DNA from 2 places in the Aminobacter sp. J44 genome. Region 1 is predicted to be linked to the other one. Evidence: predicted binding sites of a transcription regulator. Region 1 holds the regulator's gene; the other holds the start of a gene.
The links. Region 1 encodes LexA, which represses DNA repair genes until DNA is damaged. Its sites were predicted from a motif close to TGTTCNNNNTGTGTTCNG; they were not measured.

Region 1 (15,747 bases):
ATTTGTCTGGCGCTCATGTAGCATAGCGACCTCATCGTGCAAGCGCCTACGGGGCTGGGAAACGCGGCATGGGCGGGGAGGAGCATGCGGAAATTGACGAGCGCCGCCTGTTCTTCGGCGGGACCGATCTCGCGCGAACCGATGGTGCCCGGAGCCAAATTTTCGGCAGAAGAGGCCGGATAAGCTGGCGCACGCGCCTCGGAAAGGCCCGCGATTGGACGGATATCACAAGAAGCGCGCGCGGCGTTTGAAGCTGAAATTGATCGCGGGACGCCGTTTCTTTGTATTCCGGTCTTTATTGGTGCCGGGGCGCTCACCTATTTCGCCCTGCCGCACGAGCCCACCCTTCTTCCGCTCACTGCGCTCGTCTTCGGCCTCCTGAGTCTCTGTTGGTGGCTGCGCACACACTTCGCCTGGCGTCTGCTGGCCATGTCAGGGCTGCTCGTTGCCAGCGGTGCTGTGAGCGCCAAGATTGAAACGCTTACAGCAGGCACGCGCATCCTCGGCTCGGAGGTAACCACAAGGCTGACCGGCCGCGTGGAGTTGATCGAGCAACAGGCTTCCGGGCGGGTGAGACTGACGCTTCGGGTCCTCGACACCCGGCGGCCCGTGCTGCGCTATGCGCCGGACATCGTACGTGTCACTGCGAGTTCGATGCCGGAAAATGCCGGAATAGGAGAGGTCATCGAAAGCGTCGTCAGGCTTATCTCGCCCTCGGGTCCGGTACGGCCGTACAGCTATGACTTCTCGTTTCAGAGTTACTTTTCGGGCATCGGTGCAATCGGCTTCTTCATGGGCGCTCCCGAGATTGTGGAGGGCGAGAGGCCCGAGCCGGCCCTCTGGATGCGCGGAATGGCGTGGGTCCAAACCCTACGCCAGAAGATGGCCGCGCGGATCACCGAGACGATTGGCGGTCCGGAAGGAGCCATTGCAGCCGCTCTGATCACCGGCATCCGCGCCGGCATTCCGGAGCAGATCAACGAGGCGCTGCGCATCACTGGCCTCTACCACGTCATTTCAATCTCCGGCCTGCACATGGCCCTTGTCGGCGGCACGCTGATGGTCGCACTGCGCAGCGTCTTCGCGCTCGCTCCCAATTTCGCGATGCGGCGGCCGGTGAAGAAATATGCGGCGGTGATCGCTCTGCTAGCCGCCGCCTTCTACCTGCTCATCTCCGGGGCGGATGTCGCGGCGCAGCGCAGCTTCATCATGCTTGCGGTCATGCTGCTGGCGATCGTGTTCGACCGCGCGGCGCTCACCATGCGCAATCTCGCCATCTCGGCGATCATCATCTTGCTGATCTCGCCGCATGAGGTGGCAGGACCTTCCTTCCAGATGTCTTTCGCAGCAACCGCCGCACTCGTCGCGTCTTACGCTGCCTGGACTAGCTACCGCGCTGGACAGGAGCCGCGACGCCGGCGCAGTACGCCGTCCTTTCCGGGACGAATTGTACGGTACTCCTTCGCCGCTGCCATCGCCCTCGCCGCGACATCGATCATCGCCGGGGGTGCGACGGCCCTTTTTAGCGCGTGGCATTTTCAGCAAGTTTCGCCACTCGGCCTGTTCGCCAATCTTGCGGCGATGCCGATCGTGTCGGTGGTGGTGATGCCGATGGCGGTTGCCGCGTCGATCCTGATGCCGCTCGGGCTTGACGCCCTCCCGCTGCTTGCGATGGGCGAGGGGATCGCGGCGGTTATCACGGTCGCGCAGTGGCTCGCGGAGCGTTCGTTCTACGACTCTACCGGTGCAATTCCCGGCGCTTCTGTCCTCTTGTTGGCCGCTGGCCTCGCAATCCTGACGATGTCGCAGACGTCCCTGCGCTGGCTGGCAGCAGCGCCGATCGCCGCAGGCCTGACAGTACTTGTTCTTGTTGACGCCCGACCGGACGTCCTGATCGCCGAGGACGGCAGGCTCGTTGCGATGCGCCTGTCGGACGGGGCTGTTGCCGTCAACCAGTCGCGACCGCGCGGCTTTGCGCTTGAAAATTGGCAGCGCGCGATGCGGGCAACCACGGTAGTGCGGCCGCAAGCCGAAGACAACTCGCTCGAACACGGCTTCATCTGTTCAGGAAAGACCTGCACCGCCCGCCATGAAAACGGAAACACGATTGTCTACACGGCAGATGAGGACGCGGCACGTGATGCGTGCGGGCTGGCGGCGCTGCTCGTGCTCGCCGATGCTACATCGAGCGATCCCTGCGCGGGCTCAGGCACGTTGACGCTCACCACGCGCGATCTGGCGTTATACGGTGCAGCCGAAGTTCGATTTGACGCGCAAGGTCGGGCGCAAATCCGGCACGCCATCAGCATGCCATACCGGCCGTGGCATGATCATCGCCGCTTCTCGCGGGCTGCGCGCGGATTGCCTGAACGAACGACGGCCACACAAGGTGCGGCCGGCGCGAACAGTGAAACTAAGGAAACGGTTCAGTAGCGACGGATGAGGCCGACCAGCCTGCCCTGGACCTTCACTCGGTCCGGCCCAAAAATGCGGGTCTCATAGGCCGGGTTCGCAGCTTCCAGCGCAATCGAGTCGCCCTTCCGGCGGAAACGCTTGAGCGTTGCTTCCTCGTCATCGACGAGGGCGACGACGATGTCGCCTGGGGTTGCCGATGAGGTGTTTCGGATGATCACCGTGTCGCCATCGAAGATGCCGGCCTCGATCATCGAGTCGCCCTTGACTTCGAGCGCATAGTGCTCGCCGCCGCGCAGCATGTCCGGTGGCACGGCAATCGAATGGGTCTGCAGCTGAATCGCGCTGATCGGAACGCCCGCTGCAATGCGACCCATCACCGGAATGGCGATGCCGGATGCGGCATCGTCATTGCTCGGAACCTGCACGCGCGCAGGCTCCGGCGCCTTGCCCAAGCTGCCCTGGATCACGCTCGGCGAGAATTTTTTCGCTGAGTTGAGGCCCGGCGCGATCGAGTCGGGAAGGCGCAGAACCTCGAGGGCGCGCGCCCGGTTAGGTAGGCGGCGGATAAAGCCGCGTTCCTCAAGGGCGGTGATCAGGCGGTGAATGCCCGACTTGGACGCAAGGTCCAGCGCCTCCTTCATTTCATCGAATGAAGGAGGAATGCCCGTCTCCTTCAACCGCTCATGGATGAAGAGAAGCAGTTCGTGTTGCTTGCGCGTAAGCATCGGGCGCCCCTTGGAATCAGAAAAACAAACCCTGAACAAAACACTATATGTTCCATTTGTGTTCCGCAATCATTAATAGGCGCGCGCCCTGCTGCACGAGACGACGAGTTGTGGCACAAGGTGCTTCGATTGAAGTTCCAGGGGAGGGGCTGGTGGAACCAAGAGTCTTTGATGATCGGCTTTGTGCGCTTGGCGAGGGGCCGCTGTGGCATCCGGACAGGGAGCAGCTTTTCTGGGTCGACATCGTCGGCCAGAAGCTGCGGTCGCGGAAGGAGGAGAAGGTCTTCGAGTGGACTTTCGATGTGCCGGTCTCCGCCCTCGGCTGGATCGACCACGACAACCTGCTTGTAGCGGGGGCTGGCGGCCTGATGCGCTTTAATATCGAAAGCGGCTCGCGGGAGACGATCTGCCGGATCGAGCCGGATCGGCCAGATCTGCGCACCAATGACGGTCGGGCAGACCCGAAAGGGGGCTTCTGGATCGGTACGATGGGACGCAGGGCGGAACCGGGCTTAGGCACCATCTACCGCTACTATCGGGGCGAACTGCGAGCCCTCTACACGGGTATTGATATTCCCAACGCCACCTGCTTTTCGCCGGATGGCAAGTTCGCCTGTTTTGCTGATAGCCGGGAGCGCATCATCTGGCGCCAGGCACTGGACCGGGACGGCTGGCCGACGGGCGACCGGACGATTTTCCTCGACCTGCGGCAGGTCGCGACAAGTCCAGATGGAGCCATCTTCGATGCGGATGGCTTCCTCTGGGTGGCGTGTTGGGCGAAATCCTCCGTCGCGCGCTATGCGCCGAACGGACTCGAGGATCTCAGGATCGAGCTTCCGGTGAGCCAGATCACGTGTCCGGCCTTCGGTGGCCCGAACTGGTCCACGCTTTTCGTGACCACTGCGCAGGAAGGTTTATCTGCAGAAGCGCTTGCGAGCCAGCCGCTCGCTGGCGCCGTCTTTGCGGTCGAAACCGGGCTTAGGGGACAGCCTGATCCAAGGGTGATCCTTTAGCGGAAACTGGAGACCGGAGCCTTTGTCATTGATGGTGCCATGAAACCGCTCAAAATGCGGTGGTATGGGGCATTCATTGGTGGCCGAGTCTTGACCCGGTCGGAACGCGGATGCGACACATCAGATTGATGGGCGTCCGCTGCAGATTGGCCTCCATCTGATCAGGCGACGGAAAGCGATGAAAAAGACACTCGAACCGCAGGAACCGCGTTGGCTCGGCTCCGCCACTCCGACGCGGATCGCGCTGGTACCGCCTCTTTCGGCGGCGCGGTGGCTGCTGGTGCTGGTGTTTGCAGCCGGCATCTACTTCTTCCATGGCTTTCTGGTACCAGTCCTGGCGGCCCTGGTGATCGGTTTCGCCAGCTGGCCGGTCTACAGCGACCTGCTGCGCCGTTGCGGCAACAATCGCCCACTAGCGGCTTCGATCGCAATTGCGCTGATCCTTACCTTCCTCGTCGTGCCGGTGGTGCTCGCCATCAGTTACACGATCAAGGAAGTCGGCGTCTGGTTCACCTGGGCGGTGGAGGCAAACCGCACCGGCTCACCGCCGCCTGAATGGATGATCACCCTGCCGGGCGGCATCGGGCCGTGGCTCGACGAGCAGTGGCAGCGCTACATCGGCCATCCGGGCGCGCTGGGCGAACTGGTGCAGATCGTCAGCGGCGCGAATATCGGCTCGATCTACCGCGCCGTGCTTGCTGCCGGCACCGGTCTCTTCGACCTCCTGCTAACGCTGCTCTTCATGCTGATCGCGCTGTTCTTCGTCTACAAGGACGGGGAGAACTTCGTGAAGCAGGTGGACACGCTGGGCGAGCGGATCCTGCCGATGCGCTGGGAGCGCATTTCGCGCGTGGTCCCGGCGACGATCAGCTCGACCGTCATGGGCATGACGCTGATCGCGATCGGCGAGGGCATCGTTCTCGGCACGGCCTACTGGATCGCGGGCGTGCCCTCGCCGGTTACCCTTGGCGTCATCACCGGCGTCATGGCCCTCATCCCCGGCGGTGCGCCGCTCAGCTTCACGCTGGTCTCTCTCTATCTGGTTGCGTCTGGTTCACCCTTTGCCGGCCTTGGCCTGTTCGCCTGGGGTTCGATCGAACTCTTCATCGTCGACAAGACGCTGCGCCCGAAACTCGTGGGCGGGCCGATCAAGCTGCCGTTCCTGCCAACCTTCTTTGGCCTGATCGGTGGCGTGAAGACCATGGGCTTCCTTGGCCTGTTCATCGGGCCGGTGCTGATGGCGTTGCTGGTAGCTATCTGGCGCGAATGGCTGCATGAAATGCAGGCTTCTCCCGCCCCCGTCACGGTGGAAGTGCCGGAGGAAGAGTCCGTCAAGTCTACCCTTGCGGCAGGTTCGGGCGGGGCATGATCTTTGGCGCGGTTGCGCCAAGCCGACGCAGTATCCCAATTTTTCGGCATAAGGGGTTGACTGGGCGGCTGAATCTACGGCTTTTCAAATAATCCGGTCCCCCAACTCCCCTTTTGCCGAATCACGCGGAATGACTGACGCGAACCTGCTACTATTTTTGGTGTTGCTGCCGTTCGCAGGCAGCGTAGCGGCTTCGTTGCTTCCCCGGAACGCGCGCAACGCTGAGGCCTGGTTGTCGGGGCTGGTTTCGCTTGCAGCATTTACGATCACGGCCTTCCTGTACCCTGCAGTCAGGGAAGGCGGCGTGATCCGCCGCGAGGCGCAGTGGCTGCCGGAGCTAGGCGTCAATTTCACCCTGCGCATGGACGGTTTCGGCTGGATGTTTTCGGTGCTGATCACCGGCATTGGCCTGCTCGTCGTCATCTACGCACGCTACTACATGTCGCCGAAGGACCCTGTGCCGCGGTTCTTCTCGTTCTTGCTCGCTTTCATGGGTTCCATGCAGGGCCTGGTTATTGCCGGCAACCTGATCGTGCTGGCGATCTTCTGGGAACTGACCAGCATCGTCTCCTTCCTGCTCATCAGCTACTGGCACCACAACCAGGCGGCGCGTGACGGCGCGCGAATGGCGCTGACGATCACGGGCATTGGTGGACTCGCGCTGCTCGTCGGCCTGATGCTCATCGGCCATATCGTCGGCAGCTACGATCTCGACGTTGTGCTCGCCTCGGGCGACAAGATCCGCGGGCACGAACTCTATTCGACTGCCCTTGTGCTGATCCTGCTCGGGGCACTGACGAAAAGCGCGCAATTCCCTTTTCACTTCTGGTTGCCCAACGCGATGGCGGCGCCGACGCCCGTGTCTGCCTACCTGCACTCGGCAACGATGGTGAAGGCTGGCGTCTTCTTGTTGGCCCGACTATGGCCGGTTCTGTCGGGCACCGATGAGTGGTTTTTCCTTGTCGGTCTGACCGGCATGGCGACGCTGATGCTGGGTGCGTTCTATGCGATCTTCCAGCAAGACCTGAAGGGTCTGCTGGCCTATTCCACCATCAGCCATCTGGGCCTCATCACGACGCTGCTGAGCCTCGGCAGCCCGCTCGCTGCGGTTGCGGCCATCTTCCACATGATCAACCACGCCACCTTCAAGGCGTCGCTGTTCATGGCCGCCGGCATCATCGACCACGAGGCGGGTACACGCGACATGCGCCGGCTGTCCGGCCTGTTTTCATTCCTGCCGATAACGGCAACGCTGGCGATGGTGGCAAGTGCCGCGATGGCGGGCGTGCCGCTTCTGAACGGCTTCCTGTCGAAGGAAATGTTCTTCGCCGAGACGCTGGAGAAGCATCACGGGTCGATCCTCGACGGACTTGCACCCTATGCCGCAACGATCGCAAGCACCTTCGCGGTGACCTATTCGGTGCGGTTCATCCATACCGTTTTCTTTGGGCCAAAGCCCGTCGACCTGCCACATGAGCCGCACGAGCCGCCGCACTGGATGCGTCTGCCGATCGAGCTCCTGGTGCTCATCTGCCTGATTGTCGGCATTGTGCCGAGCATCACCATCGGGCCGTACCTGCACACCGCCGTCGTGGCAGTGCTTGGCAGTGAGACGCCCGACTACAGCCTTGCCGTGTGGCATGGCCTCAATACACCGCTGATCATGAGCGTCATCGCGCTGGTAGGCGGCACGGCGCTCTATCTTGCGCTGCGCCGCTACCTTGCCACCTGCGAAGACGGCACGCCGTTCCTGCGCAACCTCAAGGGCCAGCGCATCTTCGAGCGTATCCTGGTCACCATCTCCTGGCGCTGGGCGCGCTGGATCGAGGCCAATCTGGGCACGCGCCGTCTGCAGCCGCAACTGCGGCTTGTCGTCTTTGCCGCCTTCGTGGCGGGGCTGGTTCCGCTATTCCGGGGCGGGTTCCGTCTGCCGAACGTCAGCTTCGACGGCCTCGACCCGACCTTTGCCGCCTTCTGGGCGGTGGGCATCGTCTGCGCGCTGGGCGCAGCTTATCAGGCCAAGTACCACCGCCTGGCCGCGCTCATCCTGATGGGCGGTGCTGGCATCGTAACCTGCATCACCTTCATCTGGTTCTCCGCGCCGGACCTTGCCGTCACGCAGCTCGTGGTCGAGGTGGTGACGACGGTTCTCATCCTGCTTGGTCTGCGTTGGCTGCCGAAGCGTCTCGAAGAAGTGGATAACTCCGTTCGTCCGATGGACCGCATGCGCCGTCACCGCGACTTCGGCCTTGCCGTCATCTGCGGTGTCGGCATGGCGATACTCGCCTACGCGATGATGAAGCGGCCGGAGACGGATACGATCGCCAATTTCTTCCTGGAGAACGCTTACTCCGAGGGCGGCGGCAAGAACGTCGTCAACGTGATCCTGGTCGACTTCCGTGGCTTCGATACCTTTGGCGAAATCACCGTGCTCGGCATCGTTGCGCTCACCGTTTTCGCCCTGCTTCGCCGCTACCGACCGGCGGCGGACAGCGTTGGCGTTCCGGAGCAGCAGCGCATCCAGAACATGTACGACGACGCGCGCCCGGACCGGGAGATCGGGTCGACTGTCCGCGACTACCTGATGGTGCCCTCCGTGCTGATGCAGTGGATGTTCCCGGTGATCATCCTGCTCGCTGCCTTCCTGTTCCTGCGCGGACACGACCTGCCGGGCGGCGGCTTTGCGGCCGGCGTGACGATGGCAATCGGCTTCCTGCTGCAATATCTCGGCGGCGGTACACGCTGGGTCGAGGATCGCCTGCGTATCCTGCCCGTGCGCTGGATCGCCTTTGGCCTGATGGCGGCCGCCGTCACGGGCTTGGGTGCGTGGCTGTTCGGCATGCCGTTCCTGACCACCTACTTCCAGTACACCGAGATTCCGCTGATCGGTAAGGTGCCGACGGCGAGCGCACTGCTGTTCGACCTCGGCGTGTTCTCTCTTGTTGTCGGCGCCACCGTGCTCATCCTTATTGCGCTGGCTCACCAGTCGGTCCGCAGCTACCGCGTCCGTGCCGTCGAAGCCGCGAAGGCGGAGGAGGACGCCTGATGGAACTCGTCCTCTCGCTCGGCATCGGCGTGCTTGTGGCTTCCGGCGTGTGGCTGCTGCTGCGCCCGCGCACCTACCAGGTCATCATCGGCCTCTCGCTGCTGGGCTACGCCGTCAATCTCTTCATTTTCTCGATGGGACGGCTGAAGTCCAACGCGGCCCCCGTTGTGCCGGGCGCTGAAGTCGACCCGTCGGCTTTTGCTGATCCGATCCCCCAAGCGCTGGTGCTGACGGCGATCGTGATCGGCTTTGCAACAACGGCCCTGTTCCTCGTCGTGCTCCTTGCTGCCCGCGGCTTCACCGGCACCGATCATGTTGACGGCAGGGAGCCCGAAAGATGATCCCTGCACCCGAACACCTTGTCATCCTGCCGATCGTGCTGCCGCTAGTGGCTGGCGCGCTGCTGCTGTTCTTCAACGACCAGGAGCGCGTGCTGAAGGCAACGATCACGATCGGCACGGCGGTGGCACTGCTCATTGTCGCGATCCTGCTGCTGCGGATCGCGCATGCAGATGGCAGGCCCGGTGACGGGCGCGTCGTCGTCTACCTGCTCGGCAACTGGCCGCCTCCGTTCGCAATCGTGCTGGTGCTGGACCGCCTCGCGGCGATGATGCTGGCGCTGACTGCCGTCCTCGCCATTCCGGCGCTCGTCTTTTCGATCGTGCGCTGGCAGAAGGCCGGTCCGAATTATCACACGCTGTTCCTGTTCCTGCTGATGGGCCTCAATGGCTCGTTCCTGACGGGCGATCTGTTCAACCTCTTCGTCTTCTTCGAGGTGATGCTCGCCGCGTCCTACGGGCTCGTGTTGCACAGCTCAGGCTCGCTGCGAGTGAGGGCTGGTCTGCACTACATCGCGATCAATCTGGCGGCGTCGCTGCTGTTTCTGATCGGCGTTGCCATGATCTACGGCGTCACCGGTACGCTGAACATGGCCGACCTCGCGCTCCGGATCCCCAAGGTCGCGCCCGAAAGCATGATGATGCTTGAGGCGGGTGCGGGCATTCTTGGCATCGCCTTCCTGATCAAGGCAGGCATGTGGCCATTGTCCTTCTGGCTGCCGACTACCTACACCGCTGCGCCGGCGCCGGTCGCCGCAATCATGGCGATCATGAGCAAGGTCGGCGTCTACGTCATCCTGCGACTGTCACTGCTGTTCTTCACCAAGGAAACGGTGTCGTTCGGCTTCGGCACAAACGTGCTGTTGCTCGGCGGAATCCTGACCATTACCTTTGGTGCTATCGGCGTTCTTGCCTCGCAATCGCTCGGCCGGCTTGCCGGCTTCTCCGTGCTGGTCTCCTCCGGAACGCTGCTTGCCTCGCTGGGCCTCTTCGAGGTTGGCGTCACAGCGGGCGCTCTGCTGTACCTCGTCAGTTCGACCATCGCGATCAGCGCCTTCTTCCTGCTGATCGAGCTCGTCGAGCGCGGGCAGGACCAGTTCGCGAACGTTCTTGCGGTGACGGTCGAAGCCTTCGGCGAGGGCGAGGAAGACGAGGATGTCGAGGAAGAGGTTGGCGTGACCATACCGGGCACACTCGCGATCCTTGGCATCAGCTTTGGCGCCTGTGCCCTCCTGCTGGCAGGCCTGCCGCCGCTGCCTGGCTTCGTCGCCAAGTTCATCATCATCGACGCGAGCTTCAATCACGGCGCGCTTGGTGACGCAGCCACGATCCCCTCGGCCGCGTGGTGGCTCGCGACGTTCCTGGTTCTGTCGGGTCTCGCGTCGCTGATCTCGATGAGCCGCGCCGGTATCCGCACTTTCTGGGCGCCGGTCGATGTGGTCATCCCGCGCGTCCAGCTGATGGAAATCATCCCGATCGGCGTCCTGCTTGCGCTGACGCTGGCCCTGACTGTCCAGGCTGGCCCGATCATGCGCTTCATGCAGGCGACGGCTGACAATCTGCACGATCCGCGCATCTACATCGAGAGCGTGGTCGACGCGCCTCGTGCGATGCCCCGCGGCCGGGAGGGCACGCGATGAAGCGCTTCTTCCCGTTCCCGCTGCTGCTCGTCTCGCTGGTGCTGATGTGGCTGGCGCTGACCAGCCTCTCGCTCGGAAACCTGATCGTCGGCATCCTCGTCGCGCTGATGGCGGTGCATGGCTTTGCAGCGCTTCAACCGTCGCGTCCGAAGATCAAGAAGTGGCATCTCGTACCAAAGCTGATCGGCGTGGTGCTGCTCGACATTCTGCGCTCCAACATCGCGGTGGCGACGATCATACTGCAGGGCCGCCGCCGGCAGCGGAAGTCCGGCTTCCTGACAATTCCGCTCGACCTGCGTGATCCAACAGGGCTTGCTATCCTTTCTGTGATCATCACGAGCACACCGGGGACAGCCTGGATGGACTACAATTCGGCGCGTGGGGAGGTGCTTCTGCACGTCTTCGACCTCGTCGATGAGGCGGACTGGCTCGATACCATCAAGAACCGGTACGAGCACCTGCTGCGGGAGATCTTCGAATGAGCGAGATGATCGTTGTATTCGCGGTCTGGGTTGCGCACGGCGCGCTCGCGCTTGCTATGATTTTCGCAATGGCGCGGATGATGCGTGGCCCGCGCGCGCAGGACCGCGTGCTCGGCCTCGACACGCTCTACGTGAACTCGATGCTGCAGCTGCTGGTATTCGGCATCCGCACCGGAAGCACCTTCTATTTCGAAGCCGCCCTTATCATCGGCGTCCTTGGATTCGTGGCGACGGCAGCACTGGCAAAGTTCCTCATGCGCGGCGAGGTGATCGAATGAGCATGCCTCACGCCGCTGACCTGCCGCTCTGGGCGGCGATCCTGGTCGCCGCGTTCCTGGTGATCGGCGCCGGCCTGACGCTGATCGGTTCGTTCGGCTTCTGGCGCCTGCGTTCGTTCTACGACCGGGTGCATGCGCCCACCCTTGGCACAAGCTGGGGCACGGGCGGGATCGTCTTCGCGTCGATGATCTACTTCACCGTTCTTGAATTGCGACCGGTGGTGCACGAAATCTTGATCGGCATTTTCGTGACGGTCACGATGCCGGTGACGCTGATGCTGCTTGCCCGTGCGGCCATCTACCGTGATCGCGCCGAGCAGAATCCGGACGTGCCGGCGATGGAATCGGCGCGAGGAAGGCTGGAAGAAGCATCGGCAGGCAGCGAGACCGATAGCCGTCTGCAGAATGGGATCTAGATGTTTCCGCATGGCCGGTCGGGACGCCGCAGCGGCACTGATCTGCCTGTGGCTTCGTCGGGGAGGGTGACATGCAGTCCATCACTCGCCACATCATCACCGGGGTCCTGACGATCATCCCGCTCGGGGTGACCGCCTGGATTGTCTCGTTCGTAGTGGATATGCTGGTGTGGGCCGGACGTCCCGCAACCTTCGCACTGGCGGGTGTGTTGCATCCGACCATGCCCGATGTGGCGGAGCTGTTGCTTGCCGGCTGGTTCCAGTCCGGCGTCGCCCTGGTGCTCGCGCTTCTCTTTCTCTTCCTTCTCGGCAAGACCTCTAACGCCGTGGTCGGACGACGTGTGCTGCGCGCGCTGGACAGGCTGGTCGAGCGCCTCCCGTTTGCCCGAACCGTCTATGGTGCGACCCAGACCCTGATCCGCTCGCTGGGAGGCGACGGAACGCCCACCGGACAGCGCGTTGTTCTGATCGAGTTTCCCTCCGAAAGCATGCGCGCCGTCGGCATCGTGACGCGCATCTTTCCGGAAAGCGACCATCACCCGGAACTTGCGGCCGTCTATGTGCCGACGACGCCGAACCCGACGTCAGGCTTTGTCGAGCTCGTTCCGACATCACGCCTCGTCTGGCTTGACTGGACCAAGAACGACGCCATGGCCTTCATCGTTTCGGGCGGTTCGATGGCCCCGGAAAACGTTCCGCTCAGCTGGCCCCAGCTGAACCAGAACGTCGTTATTCCTGATGCTGCACTAGCTGTGAGCGCTCAAAGCCGAGCACGACGAACAGAGCCATCACAAACGGGATGATCAGGTAGAGTAGGCGAAACACCAGCAGGGCCGCCAGCACGTCCGCCGGATCCATTTCCGACAGCCCCGTGATGAAGACCAGCTCAAGCACGCCAAGGCCGCCCGGGGCGTGCGAGATCAGCGCCGCCGAAAACGAGATCAGGAAGATGCCGAGCACGACGATGTAGCCGGGATTTCCCGCCTCCGGCAGTGCAAAATAGATGATGGCGGCAGCACCGATCAGCTCCAGCGGCGCAATCAGGAGTTGGCGCCAGACGATCGACAGGTTCGGATAGTGGATCTCGATCTTGCCGAGCTTCAGCGGACGCAGCTTCAGCGCGCTGCCGAGAACGTAAAGCCCAACGATTGCCAGCAGCGCGATACCTGTCGCCGAAGTTGCTGACACTGGCAGCACGTCGACGAAACGCTCGGTCAGTTCCGGCTCTAGGATGAGCACGATTCCCGTCAGCATCAGGGTGCCAAGGGCGAATGTGAACGAGCAGAACGCCACCAGCACGCCGACTTCGGCCGCGCTCAAACCCTTCGCGGAGTAGGCGCGGTAGCGGACGACGGAGCCCGAGAAGACAGATGCGCCAATATTGTGCGACAGCGCATAGGTCGTGAACGAGCAGACCGTCATGTAGAGCCAGCCGACGCGGCGGCGCAGGTGAAGCAGGGCCAGGTGGTCATAGCCGGCAAGAGCGGCGTAGGCGAGGAGGGTCGCGGCGATCGAAAGAAGCCAGTGGCGTATCGTTATAGCTGTCAGGCTGTCCCAAAGCTCATCGAGTGAGAGACCTCGAAGCTCGTGGTAGAGAAGCCAGATCGAAAACGCGACGGCTCCAACTCCGACCACAGGCCAAAAATACTTGCTCACATACTTCACCGGCACCTATCCCCTTCAGTGGCGAGCCGTCCGTCAACCGCCGCCACGCCCCATTTCCCCGGAGGTCGCCAAGCGACCGATTCTTATGGTTGGCCCCGGCATTCAGCCTGAGAAACCGGGACGTCGTGAACGGCGACGGAAGGCGAGGGAACCCTCGTGAATCCTCACCGCCACCCTGAGTAACATAGCGGGATTTCAGGAGATGAAAGGGAAAAAGCGCCTCGATCCGGGCGCCCGTGCGCATTTTTCGCGGCCGACCAGCGGGAGCCTGAGAGGCTGCTAAAACGCAGGGTTGCGTCAGCGCAGCATCAGCACCTTGCAGGGGTCACCGGCATCGGCCGGAGGAGCATGCGGCTCGCGGATGATCAGCGCATTGGCTTCCGCGAGCGTCTTCAGCATCGACGAATCCTGCGTCGGGAACGGGGTCGCAACCAACTGATCGCCATGATGCTCGGCGCTCGCCACGACAGCGCGGACATAATCGCGACGCGACTCGTTTGCCCCCATTGGTGTGCCAAGGACCGCGCTGCGGATATCGTGCTCGTAGGCCTGGCCGGTGAGGGCGGCGACGAGCGGTTTCAGGAACAGATGCCCGCAGACGATGCTCGAGACGGGATTGCCCGGAAGGCCCAGCACGCGCAGTTCGCCGAGGCGGCCGTACATCAGCGGCTTGCCCGGACGCATGGCGATCTTCCAGAAGTCGAGTTCCATGCCGGCAGCACCGAGCGCGTCCTTGACGAGGTCATGGTCGCCAACAGATGCCCCGCCAAGAGTGACGAGAATATCCGCTCCGGACTCCCGGGCGCGACGGATTGCGTCATCCAGCGCGCCGAGATCGTCGCTGACGATGCCAAGGTCGATCGATCGTCCGCCAGCCTGCTGCACCAGCGCCATGATGGCGTAGGTGTTCGAGGCGACGATCTGGTCAGGTCCGGGCGTTGCACCGGGTGCAACGAGTTCGGTGCCAGTGGCAAGGATTGCCACGACCGGCGTTCTGGCGACGTCCAGCACCGGATGATTGGCTGCTGCAGCAAGCGCCAGGGCGGCGGCGTCGAGAACACGTCCCGCTGCCAGCAGCTTCTCGCCTTCGGAAAAGTCGAGGCCCGCCTTGCGGATGTGCCTGCCGCGTGCGGTGGCTTCCGTCGCTTCGATCCGCCCGTCCTCATGGACGATCGCATCTTCCTGCAGCAGGATGGTGTCGGCGCCCTCCGGCACCGGTGCGCCGGTAAAAATGCGGACGGCTTCACCCGGCTGCAACGTGCCTGAATATCGTTTGCCCGCGACGGATTCGCCTGCCGGACGGAGATAGGCCGGGAGCGTGGCAATGTCTTCTGCGCGGACGGCATAGCCATCCATGGCGGATGCGGGAAATGGCGGCTGGGTGCGGCGCGCATGGAGGTCGGAGGCGAGAACTCGGCCAACCGCTTCGGCGAGAGGCACCTGCTCAGAGCCAAGCGGTTCTACGCCGGCCAGAAGCCTCTGCAGTGCCTCGTCCACCGGAAGAGGCTGCGCCATGTCACTCGTTCTCCGACCGGCGAAAGTCGCCCGACTTGCCGCCTGTCTTCTCCATCAGGCGGATGTCGGAAATGACCATCGCCTTGTCGACGGCCTTTGCCATGTCGTAGATCGTCAGGCACGCCACCGACACGGCGGTGAGCGCTTCCATCTCGACGCCAGTCTTGCCGCTGACGCGCGCAAGCGCCGTGACCCTGAGGCCCGGCAGGGCCTCATCAGGCTCGATCTCGACCGCGACCTTGTTGAGGAGGAGCGGATGGCAAAGTGGGATCAGCTCGTGCGTCTTCTTGGCCGCCATGATGCCGGCAATGCGCGCTGCGCCAAGCACGTCACCCTTCTTCGCGTCGCCCGCCAGGATCGTGTCGAGCGTCTCGGGCTTCATGATGACCGCGCCCTCGGCTACGGCAGTGCGCACCGTGTCCGCCTTGTCGCCGACGTCGACCATGTTGGCCTCGCCGGATGCGCCGAGGTGGGTCAGCTTGCTCATGTCACGCCGCGATCCGCTGTCCGAGCAGCGTCTGCGTGGCAAGTGTCACGTCTTCCTGGCGCATCAGGCTTTCGCCGACCAGGAAGGTCGAGATGTTGACGCGCGAAAGGCGCACGCAGTCGTCATGAGTGAAGATGCCGCTCTCGCCGACGATGATCTTGTCCTGCGGGATGAGCTTTGCCAGCCGTTCAGACGTTTCGAGAGACACCTCGAAGGTGCGTAGGTTGCGGTTGTTGATACCGACCAGGGGCGAGGTGAGGGACTTGAGCGCACGCTCAAGCTCTTCCTCGTCATGCACCTCTATCAGCACGTCCATACCGGTCTCGAACGCCGTCTCTTCGAGCGCCTTCGCCTCGTC
Region 2 (15,747 bases), on a different contig from region 1:
CTCGCCGCCGGCAAGAAGGTCGCGTTCCTCACTCTCGGCGGCGCGCTGCTGCAGTGCGGCCTGCTGCGCTCCGCAAAGAGGCTGCGCGAGCGCGCCAAGCTGATACTGGGTGCGCCGAATGTCACCTGGTTCGAGGTCCAGTGCCTCACGGATCCGGTGAACTTCTACAAGGCCCCGGTGGCGAAGGCGCTCGGCCATCCCGATGTGCCGCAACCCGAAATAGTGCAGATGCGCGTGCGCCGCACCCTGACCCGCGAGCACTATAAGCGAATCAAGTACGACATCCTGCGCGTTCACCGGCAGTATGTGATGGGATCGGACCTGCGCGTGCCGCACGACTTCGGGCTGATGGTGGCAGGCCCCCTGCCCGCTGCGTCGTTCGTCGGCTATAGCTACGACCAGCTGCCGCCGATTGCGGAAGACGGGTCAGTTTCGGGTCGCTGAAGCGCCACAGTGCGTGCACGATCTTGTGCGTACGATTGCGCCTTTGCCTCCACTGCAATACATAGGGGCAAATCATCCAACGTCGGACCTTGAACCCGACCAGTAAAGGACACGCCAGATGAGCGACATCCACGAATTCATCGACAATGAGGTCAAGACCAACGACGTCGTGCTCTTCATGAAGGGTACGCCGGGCTTCCCGCAATGCGGTTTCTCGGGGCAGGTCGTCCAGATCCTTGACTACCTGGGTGTCGACTACAAGGGCATCAACGTCCTCAGCTCCGACGAAATCCGCCAGGGCATCAAGGATTACTCGAACTGGCCGACCATCCCGCAGCTTTACGTGAAGGGTGAGTTTGTCGGCGGTTGCGACATCGTCCGCGAGATGTTCCAGGCGGGCGAGCTTCAAGATTTTCTGTCTGAGAGGGGCATCAGCCTGCGCGGCGCTGCCTGATCCCTCGCAGCAACCGCTTAATTGAAAAACTTCGAATGCGTCGGTAACAACCGGCGCATTTCTCGTCTTAATAAGGAAAATCCGGATGCAACAAAGAACCGGAGAAGAAAAAGCACCAGGACTTGGACTGTCGAAGATCGAGTTCATCGCGCTCGCCGCGGCCCTAATGTCCCTGAACGCACTCGCCATCGACATCATGCTGCCGGGCCTGCAGCAGATGGGAGCAAGTCTGGGCGTCGAGAACGAGAACCACCGCCAGTATGTCATCTCGGCCTATTTTGCCGGCATGGCGCTGGCGCTGCTCCCCTACGGGCCGCTATCCGACCGCTACGGCCGCCGCAATCCGCTGATGGCCGGCATGCTCATCTATGTCGTCGCGGCAATTGCGGCCGCGTTCATGACGTCGTTTGAGGGCGTGCTCGCCATGCGCTTCCTGCAGGGCATTGGCGCCGCCTCGACCCGCGTCATTGCCGTATCGATGGTCCGCGACCGCTTTGGCGGCCGGCAGATGGCTGAGACTATGTCGCTGATCTTCATGGTGTTCATGGTCATCCCCGTCATCGCGCCGTCCGTGGGGCAGATCATGCTGCTGATTGGCGGCTGGCAGTTCATCTTCTTCTCGATGGGAATCGCCGGCGCCGCGATCGTCCTATGGGGCTTCCTGCGCATGCCGGAGACGCTCGCGCCGGAAGATCGCAGGCCGTTCACGATTGCGTCGATCGGCAGCGCATTTGCGATTGTCCTGACCAATCGCTTCTCGCTGCTCTACACGCTGGCCTCCACCTTCGTCTTCGGCGCGCTGTTTGCCTTCATCAATTCGGCACAGCAGGTCTATGTCGGCATCTATGGCCTCGGGAACACGTTCCCGCTCGTCTTCGCGGTGATCGCCGGCTTCATGGCCCTGTCGTCCTACCTCAACTCGCGCTTCGTTGTTCGGGTCGGCATGCGTCGCCTGTCGCACGGCGCTCTGACCGGCTTCATGCTCGTCTCGCTGATCTGGCTGGTGTGGTCGATGAACGGCACCGTGCCGTTCGTGCCGTTCCTGATCCTGTTCGCGCTGGCGATGTTCCAGTTCGGCTGGATCGGCTCGAACTTCAACTCGATCGCAATGGAGCCGCTCGGCCACATCGCCGGCTCGGCTTCATCGGTTCAGGGCTTCATCCAGACGCTGGGTGGCGGCTTCATCGGTGCGGTGATCGGCCAGGCTTTCGACGGCACGACCACGCCGCTTGCCGCCAGCTTCTTCGGCCTGGCGGTGATCGCGCTGGTGCTGGTGGCGATTGCAGAAAAGGGCAAACTCTACGCGGCCGCCCCGCAGCGTCAGGAGGGGCTCAGGCACTGACCCCCAGCGACGCAAAGTCGAACAGATTGCGGTCGAGCAGATGGCTCGGCCGCACATTACCGAGAGCCCTGATCATTGTATCCTTGCGGCCCGGCATCCTGCGCTCGATGTCATCGAGCATCATCTTCATCGCATTGCGCTGCAGACCCTCCTGGCTACCACACAGGTCGCAGGGGATGATCGGGAACTTCATGGCTTCCGCGAAGCGCGCGAGGTCGTTCTCCGCGCAATAGGCCAGCGGTCGCATCACCAGGAGGTCACCCTCGTCGTTCACCAGCTTCGGCGGCATCGCGGCCAGCCGTCCGCCGTGGAACAGGTTGAGGAAGAAGGTCTCCAGAATGTCCTCGCGGTGATGGCCAAGGACGAGCGCCGAGCACCCCTCTTCCCGCGCGATGCGGTAGAGATGGCCTCGGCGCAGGCGCGAGCAGAGCGAGCAGTAGGTTTTGTTCTCAGGGATCTTGTCGGTGACGACCGAATAGGTGTCCTGGTATTCGATCCGGTGCTCCACGCCGATGCGCGTCAGGTAGTCCGGCAGGATGTGCGTCGGGAAATTCGGCTGGCCCTGATCGAGATTGCAGGCAAGCAGCTCGACCGGCAGCAGCCCGCGCCACTTCAGGTCCAGCAACAGCGCCAGCAGCCCATAGGAATCCTTGCCCCCGGAAAGCGCCACGAGCCACTTCTGGCCGGGCGTAATCATTGCAAAGTCTTCGATGGCCTGCCGAGTATTGCGGATCAGGCGCTTGCGCAGCTTGTTGAACTCACCCGAGCTCGGCGCATCCCGAAACATTGGATGCGTGGCGGCGAGATCGTCCTCGGCTTCAGGCGTGTCGACGGCGATGTTCATGGCTGCGGACCCTTTCTATTGCCCGAAGATAGACCAGCCGGTGCGTTGCGCCAGCATTTCCAGCGCCTGGCTGCCGAGTAGCGAATTGCCATTCTTGTTCAGGCCCGGCGACCACACTGCGACCGATGCCTTGCCCGGCGCAACCGCAAGAATGCCGCCGCCGACGCCGCTCTTGCCCGGCAGGCCGACGCGGTAGGCGAACTCGCCGGACCCGTCATAGTGGCCGCAGGTGAGCATGAGGGCGTTGATGCGGCGCGCGCGGTCGCGCGAGACGACAGTGCGCCCCGTTCGCGGATTTGTGCCGCCGGCTGCCAGAAACAAGCCGGCGCGCGCGAGCTGCCGGCACGTCATGGCAAGCGCGCACTGGTGGAAATAGACGCCGAGCACCTGCTCGGCCGGATGTTCGATGATGCCGAACGAGCGCATGAACTGCGCCAGCGCGAAGTTGCGGAAGCCGGTTTCCTGCTCGGACTTCGCGACCGCGTGGTCGATGTAGATCGAATCGTCGTCGGCCAGGAAGCGGACGAACTGCACGATTTCGCCGATCGCTTCCTTCGGCATGTGGCCGCCGAGCAGATGGTCTGCCACGACGATCGCACCCGCATTGATGAAGGGATTGCGCGGCTTGCCGTTCTCGCGCTCGAGTTGGACGATCGAGTTGAAGGCGGAGCCCGAAGGTTCGCGCCCGACACGGTTCCACAGCCGGTCACCGACCTTGCCGAGCGCCAGCGTCAGCGCGAAGACCTTGGAGACGCTCTGGATGGAAAATGGCAGCTCGGCGTCGCCGGCGAAATATTCGCGGCCGCCCACGGTCGTGATGGCGATGCCGAAATGCCCGGGGTCGACCTTTGCCAGTTCGGGGATGTAGTCGGCCACCTTCCCGCGTTCTTCCCGCGCGGCCATCTCCCTGCTGATGTCGTCGACAAGAGCCTGAAGGTCTTCCATCCGATACCCCCTCTATCTGACGAAAAAGCCGCCCGAAGGCGGCTTTCCGAATTCGTAGCGTCAGACGCTGGCACCTGTTAGCGCGAGTAGAACTCGACGACCAGGTTCGGCTCCATCTGGACCGGGTACGGAACCTCGGCGAGGCCCGGGGCGCGGAGGAACTTCGCAGTCATCTTGTTGTGGTCGACCTCGAGATAGTCCGGAACATCACGCTCAGCGAGCTGGACGGACTCCAGAACGATGACGAGCTGCTTCGACTTCTCGCGGACCTCGATGACGTCGCCCGGCTTGCAGCGGTAGGAACCGATGTTCACGCGCTTGCCGTTGACGTTGACGTGGCCGTGGTTGACGAACTGACGGGCAGCGAAGATCGTCGGAACGAACTTGGCGCGGTAGACGATCGCGTCGAGGCGCGACTCGAGCAGACCGATCAGGTTGTCCGGGGTGTCGCCCTTGCGACGAGCAGCCTCGTCATAGGTCTTGCGGAACTGCTTCTCGGAGATGTCGCCGTAGTAGCCCTTGAGCTTCTGCTTGGCGCGCAGCTGCAGACCGAAGTCCGACATCTTGCCCTTGCGGCGCTGGCCGTGCTGGCCCGGGCCGTATTCGCGCTTGTTCACCGGGGACTTCGGACGGCCCCAGATGTTTTCGCCCATACGGCGGTCAATTTTGTACTTTGCGGATTCGCGCTTGCTCATCGCATTCCCTTTCAAAGAGTTGCACCCGAAGCTCTCGCCCCGGGCAAAGGAACGCGCCCTCCTTTGGCCCCGCAATGGAGACCTGACAGGACAACCCACGCACGCATTGCGAAGATGTCCACGGGACACGTAAACGACAACACCGCACCTTGCGGCGCGGAGTTGGCGCTGACCTATGGGATTCCGTCCCCAATGTCAACGCAAACTGCGGGAATTCAGGCGTGCAGCCCGAACCCCTGCATGAGCCGCCGCGACGCACGGTCCGGCTGGCCTGTCGTGAACACGGCAATGTCGGTTGGAAACAGCGGCTCGGCGAGCTCGTCCCGCTGCACGGGCGCGAGCAGTGACAGCGCGCGCCGGGCGATCGCCTCTGCGGGATCGATCCAGTCGACCGGCCAGGGCGCCGTCTTGCGCATGCGGTTCACCAGGAACGGATAATGCGTGCAGGCAAGCACGACGATGTCGGTGCGCTTGCCGTCCTGCTCGATGAAGCACGGTGCGATCTCCGCCCGCACCGCCTCCTCGTCGACAAATCCGTCGCGCATGTAGGCCTCCGCGAGCGAGGCAAGACGCTCACTTCCGACAAGGCGAACATGCACCTTCGACGCCCAGTGGTCGATCAGATCGCGGGTGTACTGGCGCCGGACAGTTCCCGGCGTTGCCAGCACTGAAACAATGCCGGAGCGCGTACGCTCCGCCGCCGGCTTGATCGCTGGCACGGTGCCGACGAACGGCGTGTCCGGATAGGCCGCGCGCAGATCGCCCAGGACCAGCGTGGACGCCGTGTTGCAGGCAATGACCGCGATCTCCGGCTTGTACTTGGCGAGCAGCGTGCCGAACAGTTTGACGATACGCTCGCGCAGCGCCTCCTCGGCCCAGGCGCCATAAGGAAAGCCGGCATCGTCCGCGACGTAGACAAATTGCCGATCCGGCATTAGCACCCGCGCCTCGCGCAGAACCGTCAGCCCGCCGACGCCCGAATCGAAGACGAGTACGGGACGTTCACTCATCGGAAGCGTCCTCGCTTCCGTGCGCCTTGGCGTCAGCCTTGGCCTTGCGCTGCGGATAGGACGTCCCGCGCGGCTCCTTGGGAGAAAAATAGTCGAGCGAGGCGACGATGCCGCGCAGCACCTTGATCTCAGCCTCGCTGAAGCCCGGACGGGTCAGTACCGCGCGCAGATTGTCGACCATCTTCGGCTTCTTCGCCGCCGGGCGGAAATAGCCGCGCACCTGCAGCGCTTCTTCCAGGTGGTCGAACAGGCCCTGCAGCGCCACCTTCGGCGCCGGCGTGATCTCCGGGCCCCTGAAGGCGAGGTCGAGTTCGTCCTCCATGCCTGCCTTCATCCACTCATACGACATGAGCAGCACCGCCTGGGCGATATTGAGCGAGGCGAAGGCCGGATTGACCGGGAAGGTCACGATCTCGTCGGCGAGGCCGACCTCTTCGTTGTAGAGCCCGAAGCGCTCGCGTCCGAACAGGATGCCGGTCTTCTGGCCAGCAGCAAAACGCTGGCGCAGTATCTGGCTGGCTTCGACGGGGCCACGCACCGGCTTGAAACCGTCGCGCTGGCGCGCGGTCGTCGCGATTACGTAGTTCATGTCGGCGATGGCTTCAGGCAGCGTGTCGAACACGCGCGCGCCGTCAATGACGTGGTCGGCCTTGGAAGCCGCCGAGCGCGCCTTCTCGTTCGGCCAGCCGTCGCGCGGATTGACGAGACGAAGTTCGGCCAGGCCGAAATTCGCCATGGCGCGCGCCACCATGCCGATGTTTTCGCCGAGCTGTGGCTCGACCAGGACGATCGCTGGACCTTCCTGGATCAACTGCTTCTCGCGGTCAGTACCTGCCACGGTCACTCATCCTGCTGATTTGGGTTTCCGTCCCTGCCACAGGCAGGAGGTAATTTGAAGACATAGCTTATATGCGCTGCATTAAGCCGCGCTTGCCGGTGGGGCAGAAAGAAGAACCGGGAAATACCGTGCTGCCAAGGCTTTGCGTTGCCCGGCGGCAATGCTATAGGGGCGCCATTTCCATCCATAGAAGGGCCATTGGGCCCTCCCCTGAAAGTGAGGCAATGCTCATGGCAAAGATCAAGGTGGCAAATCCGGTTGTCGAGCTCGACGGCGATGAGATGACCAGGATCATCTGGCAGCTCATCAAGGACAAGCTGATCCACCCTTACCTTGACATTGACCTGCATTACTACGACCTCGGCATCGAGGCTCGCGACGCTACCGACGATCAGATCACGATCGACGCCGCCAAGGCGATCCAGAAGTACGGCGTCGGCGTCAAGTGCGCCACCATCACGCCGGACGAAGCCCGCGTGAAGGAATTCGGCCTGAAGAAGATGTGGAAGTCGCCGAACGGCACCATCCGCAACATCCTCGGCGGCACGATCTTCCGCGAGCCCATCATCATGAAGAACGTCCCGCGCCTGGTTCCGGGCTGGACCCAGCCGATCGTCGTCGGCCGTCACGCCTTTGGCGACCAGTACCGCGCGACCGACTTCCGCTTCCCGGGCAAGGGCAAGCTGACGATGAAGTTCGTCGGCGAGGACGGCCAGGTCATCGAGCATGAAGTGTTCGACGCGCCGGCAGCCGGTGTCGCCATGGGCATGTACAACCTCGACGAGTCGATCCGCGACTTCGCCCGCGCCTCGCTGAACTACGGCCTGCTGCGCAAGTGGCCGGTCTACCTGTCGACCAAAAACACCATCCTGAAGGCCTATGACGGCCGCTTCAAGGACATCTTCCAGGAAGTCTACGAGCAGGAGTTCGCCGCCCAGTTCAAGGAACTCGGCATCTGGTACGAACACCGCCTGATCGACGACATGGTCGCTGCCTCGCTGAAGTGGTCGGGCGGCTACGTCTGGGCGTGCAAGAACTATGACGGCGACGTCCAGTCCGACACCGTCGCGCAGGGCTTCGGCTCGCTCGGCCTGATGACCTCGGTGCTGATGACCCCGGATGGCAAAACCGTAGAGGCCGAGGCCGCACACGGCACCGTGACCCGTCACTACCGCCAGCACCAGAAGGGCGAGGAGACCTCGACCAACTCGATCGCGTCGATCTTCGCCTGGACCCGCGGCCTCGCGCACCGCGCCAAGCTCGACGACAACGAGCAGCTGAAGGTCTTCGCCGAGACCCTCGAGAAGGTCTGCATCCAGACCGTCGAGTCGGGCTTCATGACCAAGGACCTCGCGCTGCTGATCGGCGCCGACCAGCCGTGGCTGTCGACCACCGGCTTCCTCGACAAGATCGACGAGAACCTGCAGAAGGCCATGGCCTGATCAGAGGCGCGGACAGTCACCGTCTGTAGTTGAACAACGAGACGCCGGCGCGACATTCGCGCCGGCATTTTTATTTATGGTCAGTGCAGCTACGAGCAGGCGAACTTTTCACCCTGCGGGGAATTGAGTACCCGAACAGGGAGTCCCGACATGCTGAAATTGAAACACAGCGCATTCCTCGCAGCCGCCCTCGCCTCGTCCACAGCATTCGCGCAGGGCGCATGGACAAAACTGGAAGATAACGTCCAGGTACCGGCCATTGGCGCGACCGTCGACCAGGTCGAGGATCTCGACGTCCACAATGCGTCCGGTACGAAGATCGGCGAGGTCGACGACGTATTGGGCACCGACGCCAGCACCCCATCCGCCCTTGTCGTCGAGTTCGAGCAGGGCGGTGCCTATCCGAAGGAAGAGATTGTCGTTCCGCTCGACCAGTTCACTTGGGAGAACAACCGGCTGATCCTCAACGTTGACGCCGAGGGGGTCAGCGCCATGGAAATCTGGAACGACTGACAAGAAAAAGGGCCGCATGAGCGGCCCTTCAGACTGCTGACAAAGTTCCGCGAGCCTTCAAATCAGGCTTGTTGATTCCGATCCGTTCTCACTTTGAATCTGAGACGTTCCGTGAATCTCGGGCTCCGGAAAGGTGCGTCGAGGGTTTGTCAACAAACTGAAGGGCCGCATGAGCGGCCCTTGGTTCATGTTTCAACGTCGGCGCCTCAGGCGGCGAGGATTGCCTTCACGGCCTCGATGGCGGCTTCAGCCTTCGAGCCATCCGGGCCACCGGCCTGGGCCATGTCGGGACGGCCGCCGCCGCCCTGCCCGCCGATTGCAGCCGATGCCGCACGGACAAGATCAACAGCCGAGAAGCGATCCTTGATGTCGTCGGTGACGCCAACCACGACGCTCGCCTTTCCGTCTTCCGAGGTGCCGACGAAGACCACAACGCCGGAACCCAGCGTCTTCTTGCCTTCGTCTGCAAGCGGCTTGAGGTCCTTCGGCGTCACGCCCGAGACGACACGGCCAAGGAAGTTGATGCCGGCAACGGTTTCGGTATCGCTGGCCTTGCTGCCGGAGCCACCACCGAGCGCCAGCTGGCGACGGGCTTCGGCAAGCTCGCGCTCCATCTTCTTGCGCTCTTCGAGGACCGCCTCAAGGCGGGTGACGACATCCGCCGGGGCGACCTTGAGCACGGAAGCGGCTGCCTTAAGGCGACGCTCCTGCTCGTCGAGATAGCGGCGGGCAGCATCGCCAGTCAGCGCCTCGATACGGCGCACGCCCGCAGCAACAGCACCTTCCGAAACGACGCGGATCAGGCCGATGTCGCCCGTGGCCGAGACATGCGTGCCGCCGCACAGCTCGGTCGAATACGCCTTGCCAGCCTTGTCGCCATGAAGGGCGGTGCCCATGCGAACGACGCGAACCTCGTCACCGTACTTTTCGCCGAACAGCGCCATGGCGCCCTCGGCGATCGCGTCATCGACCGCCATCAGGCGCGTTGTGACTTCGGCGTTCTGCAGTACGATCTCGTTGGCGTATGTCTCGACCAGCTCGAGTTCTTCCGGAGAAATCGGCTTCGGATGCGAAAAGTCGAAGCGCAAGCGATCCGGCGAAACCAGCGAGCCCTTCTGGGCTACATGGGTGCCGAGAACCTCGCGCAGCGCCTCGTGCATGAGGTGCGTCGCCGAGTGGTTGGCGCGGATTTTCGAGCGGCGGGCGTGGTCGACCGTCATCTCGACGGCAGCGCCCCGCGCAACTGAACCGGACACGACCTTTGCCGAGTGGACGAAGAGGCCGTCAGCCTTCTTCTGGGTGTCGATGATCTCGATGCGGAAACCTTCGCCAGCAAAAATGCCGGTGTCGCCGACCTGGCCGCCGGACTCGCCGTAGAACGGCGTCTGGTTGACGATGACGGAGATTTCGTCGCCTTCGGCCGCACGCTCGACTTCCTGGCCGTCCTTCACCAGCGCGGTAATGACGCCCTCGGCCTTCTCGGTCTCGTAGCCGAGGAACTCGGTCGCGCCCAATTTGTCGCGCAGCGCGAACCAGACAGCCTCGGTCGCCGCTTCGCCCGATCCAGACCAGTTGGCGCGGGCCTCGGCCTTCTGGCGCTCCATCGCGGCGTTGAAGCCGTCGGTGTCGACCTGAATGCCGCGCTGGCGCAGCGCATCCTGCGTGAGGTCCAGCGGGAAGCCGTAGGTGTCGTAGAGCTTGAACGCGGTCTCGCCGTCGAGGCGCGCGCCCTGCGTCAGACCCGAGGTCGCCTCTTCGAGGAGACCAAGGCCGCGGGCCAGCGTCTTGCGGAAGCGGGTTTCCTCAAGCTTCAGCGTCTCGGTGATCAGCGCCTCGGCGCGGCCGAGTTCCGGATAGGCCTGGCCCATCTCGCGCACCAGCGCCGGCACCAGACGGTGCATCAGCGGCTCAGCGGCGCCAAGCAGCTGCGCATGGCGCATCGCGCGGCGCATGATGCGGCGAAGCACGTAGCCGCGGCCCTCGTTCGACGGCAGCACGCCGTCAGCGATCAGGAAGCAGGACGAGCGCAGGTGGTCGGCGATGACGCGGAACGAAGCGACGTTGTCGGGCTGCGGTCCCTTGGCGAGCGCCGAGGCGGTCGCCTCGATCAGGTGGCGGAACAGGTCGGTCTCGAAGACGCTCTCGACGCCCTGCAGGATCGAGGCCATGCGCTCGAGGCCCATGCCGGTGTCGATCGACGGACGCGGCAGGTCGACGCGCTCGTCCTTGGTGACCTGCTCGTACTGCATGAAGACCAGGTTCCAGAATTCGAGGAACCGGTCACCATCCTCTTCCGGGCTTCCGGGAGGGCCGCCCCAGATGTGCTCGCCGCGATCGATGAAAATCTCCGAGCACGGCCCGCACGGACCGGTATCGCCCATCGCCCAGAAATTGTCGCTGGTCGGGATGCGGATGATCTTGTCGTCGGAGAAGGCGGCGATCTTCTTCCAGAGCTCAGCCGCCTCGTCATCCGTGTGGTAGACGGTGACCAGCAGCTTTTCCTTCGGAAGGGCGAAGTCCTTGGTGATCAGGTTCCAGGCAAGCTCGATCGCCTCGGCCTTGAAATAATCGCCGAAGGAGAAGTTGCCGAGCATCTCGAAGAAGGTGAGATGGCGAGCGGTGTAGCCGACATTGTCGAGGTCGTTGTGCTTGCCGCCGGCGCGCACGCTCTTCTGAGCGGTGGCAGCGCGCGTGTAGGGGCGCGTCTCAAGTCCGGTAAAGACGTTCTTGAACTGGACCATGCCCGCATTGGTGAACATCAATGTCGGGTCGTTGCGAGGCACCAGAGGGCTGGACGCTACAATCTCGTGCCCGTTCTTGCGGAAGTAGTCGAGAAAAGTCGACCGGATTTCGTTGACGCCACCACTCATGCCGATGCCTTCAGGTAGAGCGGCCGCACCCCTTGCGGCCGAAAGGAAAGGCCTTTTAACGTCCAGCTTTCAAGCTGTCCAGAAAGCAGGACGATAACGGACAGTCCACAAAGGAAAAGACCGCCGGAACCCCTCCCGGCGGTCTGAAAATCACACCCCTAAGCCACGGGAACGCGGCTCTAGCGGGGCTTACATGCCAGCGGCGTCGTCCAGATCGTTGCCGTCCTGGTCGCCCGGGCCGCCGTTCTCCAGGAACTTCTCGGCGATGAGACCTGCATTCTGGCGCAGTGCGAGTTCCAGCTCGCGCAGCAGCTCCGGATTGTCACGCAGGAACTGCTTGGCGTTCTCGCGACCCTGCCCAAGGCGCTGGGAATTGTAGGAGAACCACGCGCCGGACTTCTCGACGATGCCAGCCTTGACGCCGAGGTCGATGATCTCGCCCGTCTTGGAAACGCCCTCGCCGTACATGATGTCGAACTCGACCTGCTTGAAGGGAGGAGCGAGCTTGTTCTTGACGACCTTGACGCGGGTCTGGTTGCCGACGACCTCGTCGCGGTCCTTGACCGAACCGATGCGGCGGATGTCGAGACGCACCGAGGCGTAGAACTTGAGCGCGTTGCCGCCGGTGGTCGTCTCTGGCGAGCCGAACATCACGCCGATCTTCATGCGGATCTGGTTGATGAAGATGACCATGCAGTTCGAGCGCGAGATCGACGCGGTCAGCTTGCGCAGCGCCTGGCTCATCAGGCGGGCCTGCAGGCCCGGCAGGGAATCGCCCATCTCACCTTCGATTTCGGCGCGCGGCGTCAGTGCCGCAACCGAGTCGACGACCAGGACATCGATGGCGCCGGAGCGGACCAGCGTGTCGCAGATTTCCAGCGCCTGCTCGCCTGTATCCGGCTGCGAGATCAGCAGGTTCTCGAGGTCGACGCCGAGTTTGCGTGCATAGACCGGATCAAGAGCGTGCTCGGCATCGATGAAGGCGCAGATGCCGCCCTTCTTCTGGGCCTCGGCTACGGTGTGCAGCGCCATCGTGGTCTTGCCCGAGCTTTCCGGGCCATAGATCTCGATAATGCGTCCCTTCGGCAGGCCGCCCACGCCGAGCGCGATATCAAGGCTGAGCGAACCCGTCGAAACGGTTTCGATCTCGACCACCTGCTCGTTCTGGCCGAGCCGCATGATGGAGCCCTTGCCGAAAGCGCGCTCGATCTGGGAGAGCGCTGCATCGAGAGCCTTGGATTTATCCACTGAACCGTCCTCAACAAGCCGTAATGTGTTCTGCGCCATGATACCTTACCCCTTGATGGACCGCGAAGCCGGATGTCCTGTGTCCAATGATTTTTTGTACTCTTTTTGTTCCAATTTGGCAATAGCGATCAAATAACTGATTTGAAATAGCTTTTCGGATTATGTTCTATTTTCGTTTTGGGATGTAGAGGCCAGAACGTACCAGCAGGCGCGGCATCGTGAACGCGCATAGGTCCAGCAATCAGCGATTCGAGGCGCAGAGTTGCGGCGCCTGCCCGCGTTGAATACGCTCCCCGCGCAGGCGCATTCAACCGGACTTTCCATGCAACGACCAAAGCTTTTCGTCTCGGGCGCGGCCCATATCGACCGGCGCGGCAGGATCGATGGTGTCTATGTGCCGGCTGCGTCGAATCCGGGCAGCCTGCGCGAGGAAGCCGGCGGCGGCGCGCTGAACGCGGCGCGCAATGCGGTGCACCATGGCGTGGACGTGACGCTGATGTCGCTGCGCGGAGGGGATCTTGCGGGGCTGGCGGTAGCCGACGTGCTGGCCGAAAGTGGCATCGAGGACGTGTCCGCGATCTTTCTCGACCGCACGACGCCGAGCTACACCGCCCTCCTCGACCCGAATGGCGAGCTGATTGCCGGGCTCGCCGACATGACGCTCTACGAGCTCGGCTTTACCCGGCAGCTGCGCCGGCGCAAGATTCGCGATGCGGTGGCGGCMGCGGATGCTGTCTTCTGCGAAGCCAATATGCCGGAAGATGCGCTGATGCGGCTTGCGGACATGGCGGGAGGCCGCCCGATCTACGCCATCGCGATTTCGCCAGCGAAGGCGCGGCGGCTGGAGCCGATCCTGGCATCCCTCTCCTGCCTGTTCATGAACCGCCGCGAGGCCCGCGTACTGTCGGGTGCGGATGACGCTGCCGAAGCCATCAAATTGCTGCGCGACCGCGGGCTCAGACGCGGCGTCATCACTGCGGGCGGCGAGGAGACGATTTTCTTCGACGACACGGGCGTTTTCAACATCACCCCGCCGCAGCTCGAAGCGATTGCGGATGTGACCGGCGCAGGAGACGCGCTCGCCGGCGTGGCTACCACGGCGCTGATGCGGGGCGAAAGCTTCAACGAGGCGGTGCGGCGCGGCATGGCCGCCGCGATGCTGACGATTGCATCGCCCAACGTGGTAGCCGACTATGAGGACGAGGCGTTCGAAACAGCGCTCGCACGCGTCGGGACCCCGAGAAAGATCAGCTGAACGGCGGGAGACACATGAAGCAGACGGCCGCAATCCACATCGACATCTCGCCGGAGGTTCAGGCCGCGCTTTCAGCCAGTAAGCCGGTGGTGGCGCTCGAAAGCACCATCATTACCCATGGCATGCCCTACCCCGACAATACTCGCATGGCGGAAGGCGTGGAGCAGATCATCCGCGAGGAACGGGCCACACCCGCGACGATCGCGGTGATCGACGGACGCATCAAGATCGGCCTTACAGACAAGGAGCGCGTCGCTCTGGCGCAAACCACCGGCGCCATGAAGCTGTCGCGCGCCGACCTTGCCTTTGCGGTCTCGCAGAAGCGCACGGGCGGCACCACCGTCGCCGCAACGATGATCGCCGCGCACCTTGCCGGCATTTCGGTGTTCGCCACCGGAGGCATCGGCGGCGTCCACAAGGGCGCCGAAGCAAGCTTCGACATTTCCGCCGACCTTGATGAACTTGCCCGCACGCCGGTCATCGTCGTCTCGGCCGGGGCAAAGGCGATCCTCGACATCGCCAAGACTTTGGAAGTGCTTGAAACGCGCGGCGTTCCGGTGGTCGGCTTCGGCAACGACGTGATGCCCGCCTTTTGGTCGCGACAATCGCCCTACCCCGTGCCGCTGCGGCTCGATGAGCCCCAAGCAATCGCCGCTTTCTTCCGCACCCGCCAAGAGCTGGGACTCGACGGGGGCATGCTGGTTGCCAATCCGGTGCCGGCGGCGTCGGAAATTCCGGCCGAGGAGATGGCGCAGCATATTGAGACGGCGCAGCGCATGGCCAACGAAAAAGGCGTGAGCGGCAAAGCCGTCACGCCTTTTCTTCTTGCCACCATCCTGGAGCTCACTGCCGGCCGCAGTCTCGTCACCAACATCGCGCTGGTCGAGAACAACGCCCGGCTGGCTGCCCAGATCGCTGCCGCGCTTGCGATCAGGTGAACGGCGTCAGGTAAATCTCGACGCGGCGGTTCTGGGCGCGGCCGTCTGCGCTCGCGTTGGACGCGATCGGCTGCGACGGGCCAAAGCCGCGGATGGCGAAGCGGCGGCTGTCGACACCACGCTGGGCGAGGAAGCGAGCGACCGAATCGGCGCGGCGCTCGGACAGCACCTGGTTGTGCTGCAGGCTGCCGGTGGAGTCGGTGTGGCCGTTGATGTCGACGAAGGTGCGGTTGTACTTGTTCAGCACCATCGCAACCGCATTCAGCGTGTCGTAGAAGGCCGGCACCACCTCGTACTGGTCGGTCGCGAAGGTAATGTTCGACGGCATGTTGAGGACGATCTGGTTGCCGACGCGGGTAACCGATACACCAGTGCCCTGCAGATAGCGGCGCAGTTCCGCCTCCTGCTGGTCCATGTAGCCACCGATGGCGCCGCCTGCCAGCGCACCGATGCCGGCGCCGATCAGCGCGTTGCGGCGGTCGTCACCTCCGGCGAGCACGCCGATCCCGGCGCCCGCAAGCGCACCCAGCGCCGCGCCACCAGCCATGTTCGACATCTTCTGCTCGCCCGTATACGGGTCGGTCGTGCAGCCGGCCAGAAACGCAGCACCCGCAAAGGCCAGAACGATCTTCTTCATTCGGATTTCCCTCTCCTGAATAAGCGCGGTTCGGGCAGGTCAGCCTGCTGAATCGAGCTCGTCGGCGGTTTGTATCACAGATTGCGGCAAAAAACCGAACCGGGGGCGGAGCTGCCGGTGGAGAGGATCGATTCCGCATCCCTTACATCGGGAACGTGCCAATCCCTATATTGCCGCAGGCGGGTTCAACTTGCTGGGATCAGGAGATGACGTTGATGAAACACCTTCGCATGGCCGCTGCGCTCGCCTTACTCGCGGCTCTCAGTGCCGGC

Region 2: a site for LexA is predicted at 12,808-12,825, ahead of recA (recombinase RecA). Genes of this name have one in related genera too.

Annotation. Positions count from the first base shown of each region.
Region 1 covers NZ_VLJG01000023.1:115,254-131,000, reverse strand. Annotated here, with positions in the region: gene L610_RS10910 (ComEC/Rec2 family competence protein) at 214-2,433, shown strand; gene lexA (transcriptional repressor LexA) at 2,427-3,140, opposite strand; gene L610_RS10900 (SMP-30/gluconolactonase/LRE family protein) at 3,293-4,153, shown strand; gene L610_RS10895 (AI-2E family transporter) at 4,332-5,522, shown strand; gene L610_RS10890 (monovalent cation/H+ antiporter subunit A) at 5,653-8,568, shown strand; gene L610_RS10885 (Na+/H+ antiporter subunit C) at 8,568-8,909, shown strand; gene L610_RS10880 (monovalent cation/H+ antiporter subunit D) at 8,906-10,546, shown strand; gene L610_RS10875 (Na+/H+ antiporter subunit E) at 10,543-11,028, shown strand; gene L610_RS10870 (K+/H+ antiporter subunit F) at 11,025-11,306, shown strand; gene mnhG (monovalent cation/H(+) antiporter subunit G) at 11,309-11,722, shown strand; gene L610_RS10860 (DUF502 domain-containing protein) at 11,794-12,525, shown strand; gene L610_RS10855 (lysylphosphatidylglycerol synthase domain-containing protein) at 12,452-13,387, opposite strand; gene glp (gephyrin-like molybdotransferase Glp) at 13,685-14,902, opposite strand; gene moaC (cyclic pyranopterin monophosphate synthase MoaC) at 14,904-15,389, opposite strand; gene trpC (indole-3-glycerol phosphate synthase TrpC) at 15,391-15,747, opposite strand, start outside.
Region 2 covers NZ_VLJG01000014.1:6,934-22,680, forward strand. Annotated here, with positions in the region: gene L610_RS07250 (hypothetical protein) at 1-444, shown strand, start outside; gene grxD (Grx4 family monothiol glutaredoxin) at 563-898, shown strand; gene L610_RS07260 (multidrug effflux MFS transporter) at 984-2,240, shown strand; gene ttcA (tRNA 2-thiocytidine(32) synthetase TtcA) at 2,230-3,084, opposite strand; gene L610_RS07270 (glutaminase) at 3,100-4,029, opposite strand; gene rpsD (30S ribosomal protein S4) at 4,107-4,724, opposite strand; gene murI (glutamate racemase) at 4,940-5,734, opposite strand; gene L610_RS07285 (RNA methyltransferase) at 5,727-6,572, opposite strand; gene L610_RS07290 (NADP-dependent isocitrate dehydrogenase) at 6,803-8,014, shown strand; gene L610_RS07295 (PRC-barrel domain-containing protein) at 8,165-8,527, shown strand; gene alaS (alanine--tRNA ligase) at 8,734-11,397, opposite strand; gene recA (recombinase RecA) at 11,587-12,684, opposite strand; gene L610_RS07310 (carbohydrate kinase family protein) at 12,968-13,900, shown strand; gene L610_RS07315 (pseudouridine-5'-phosphate glycosidase) at 13,915-14,838, shown strand; gene L610_RS07320 (OmpA family protein) at 14,831-15,475, opposite strand; gene L610_RS07325 (CreA family protein) at 15,691-15,747, shown strand, end outside.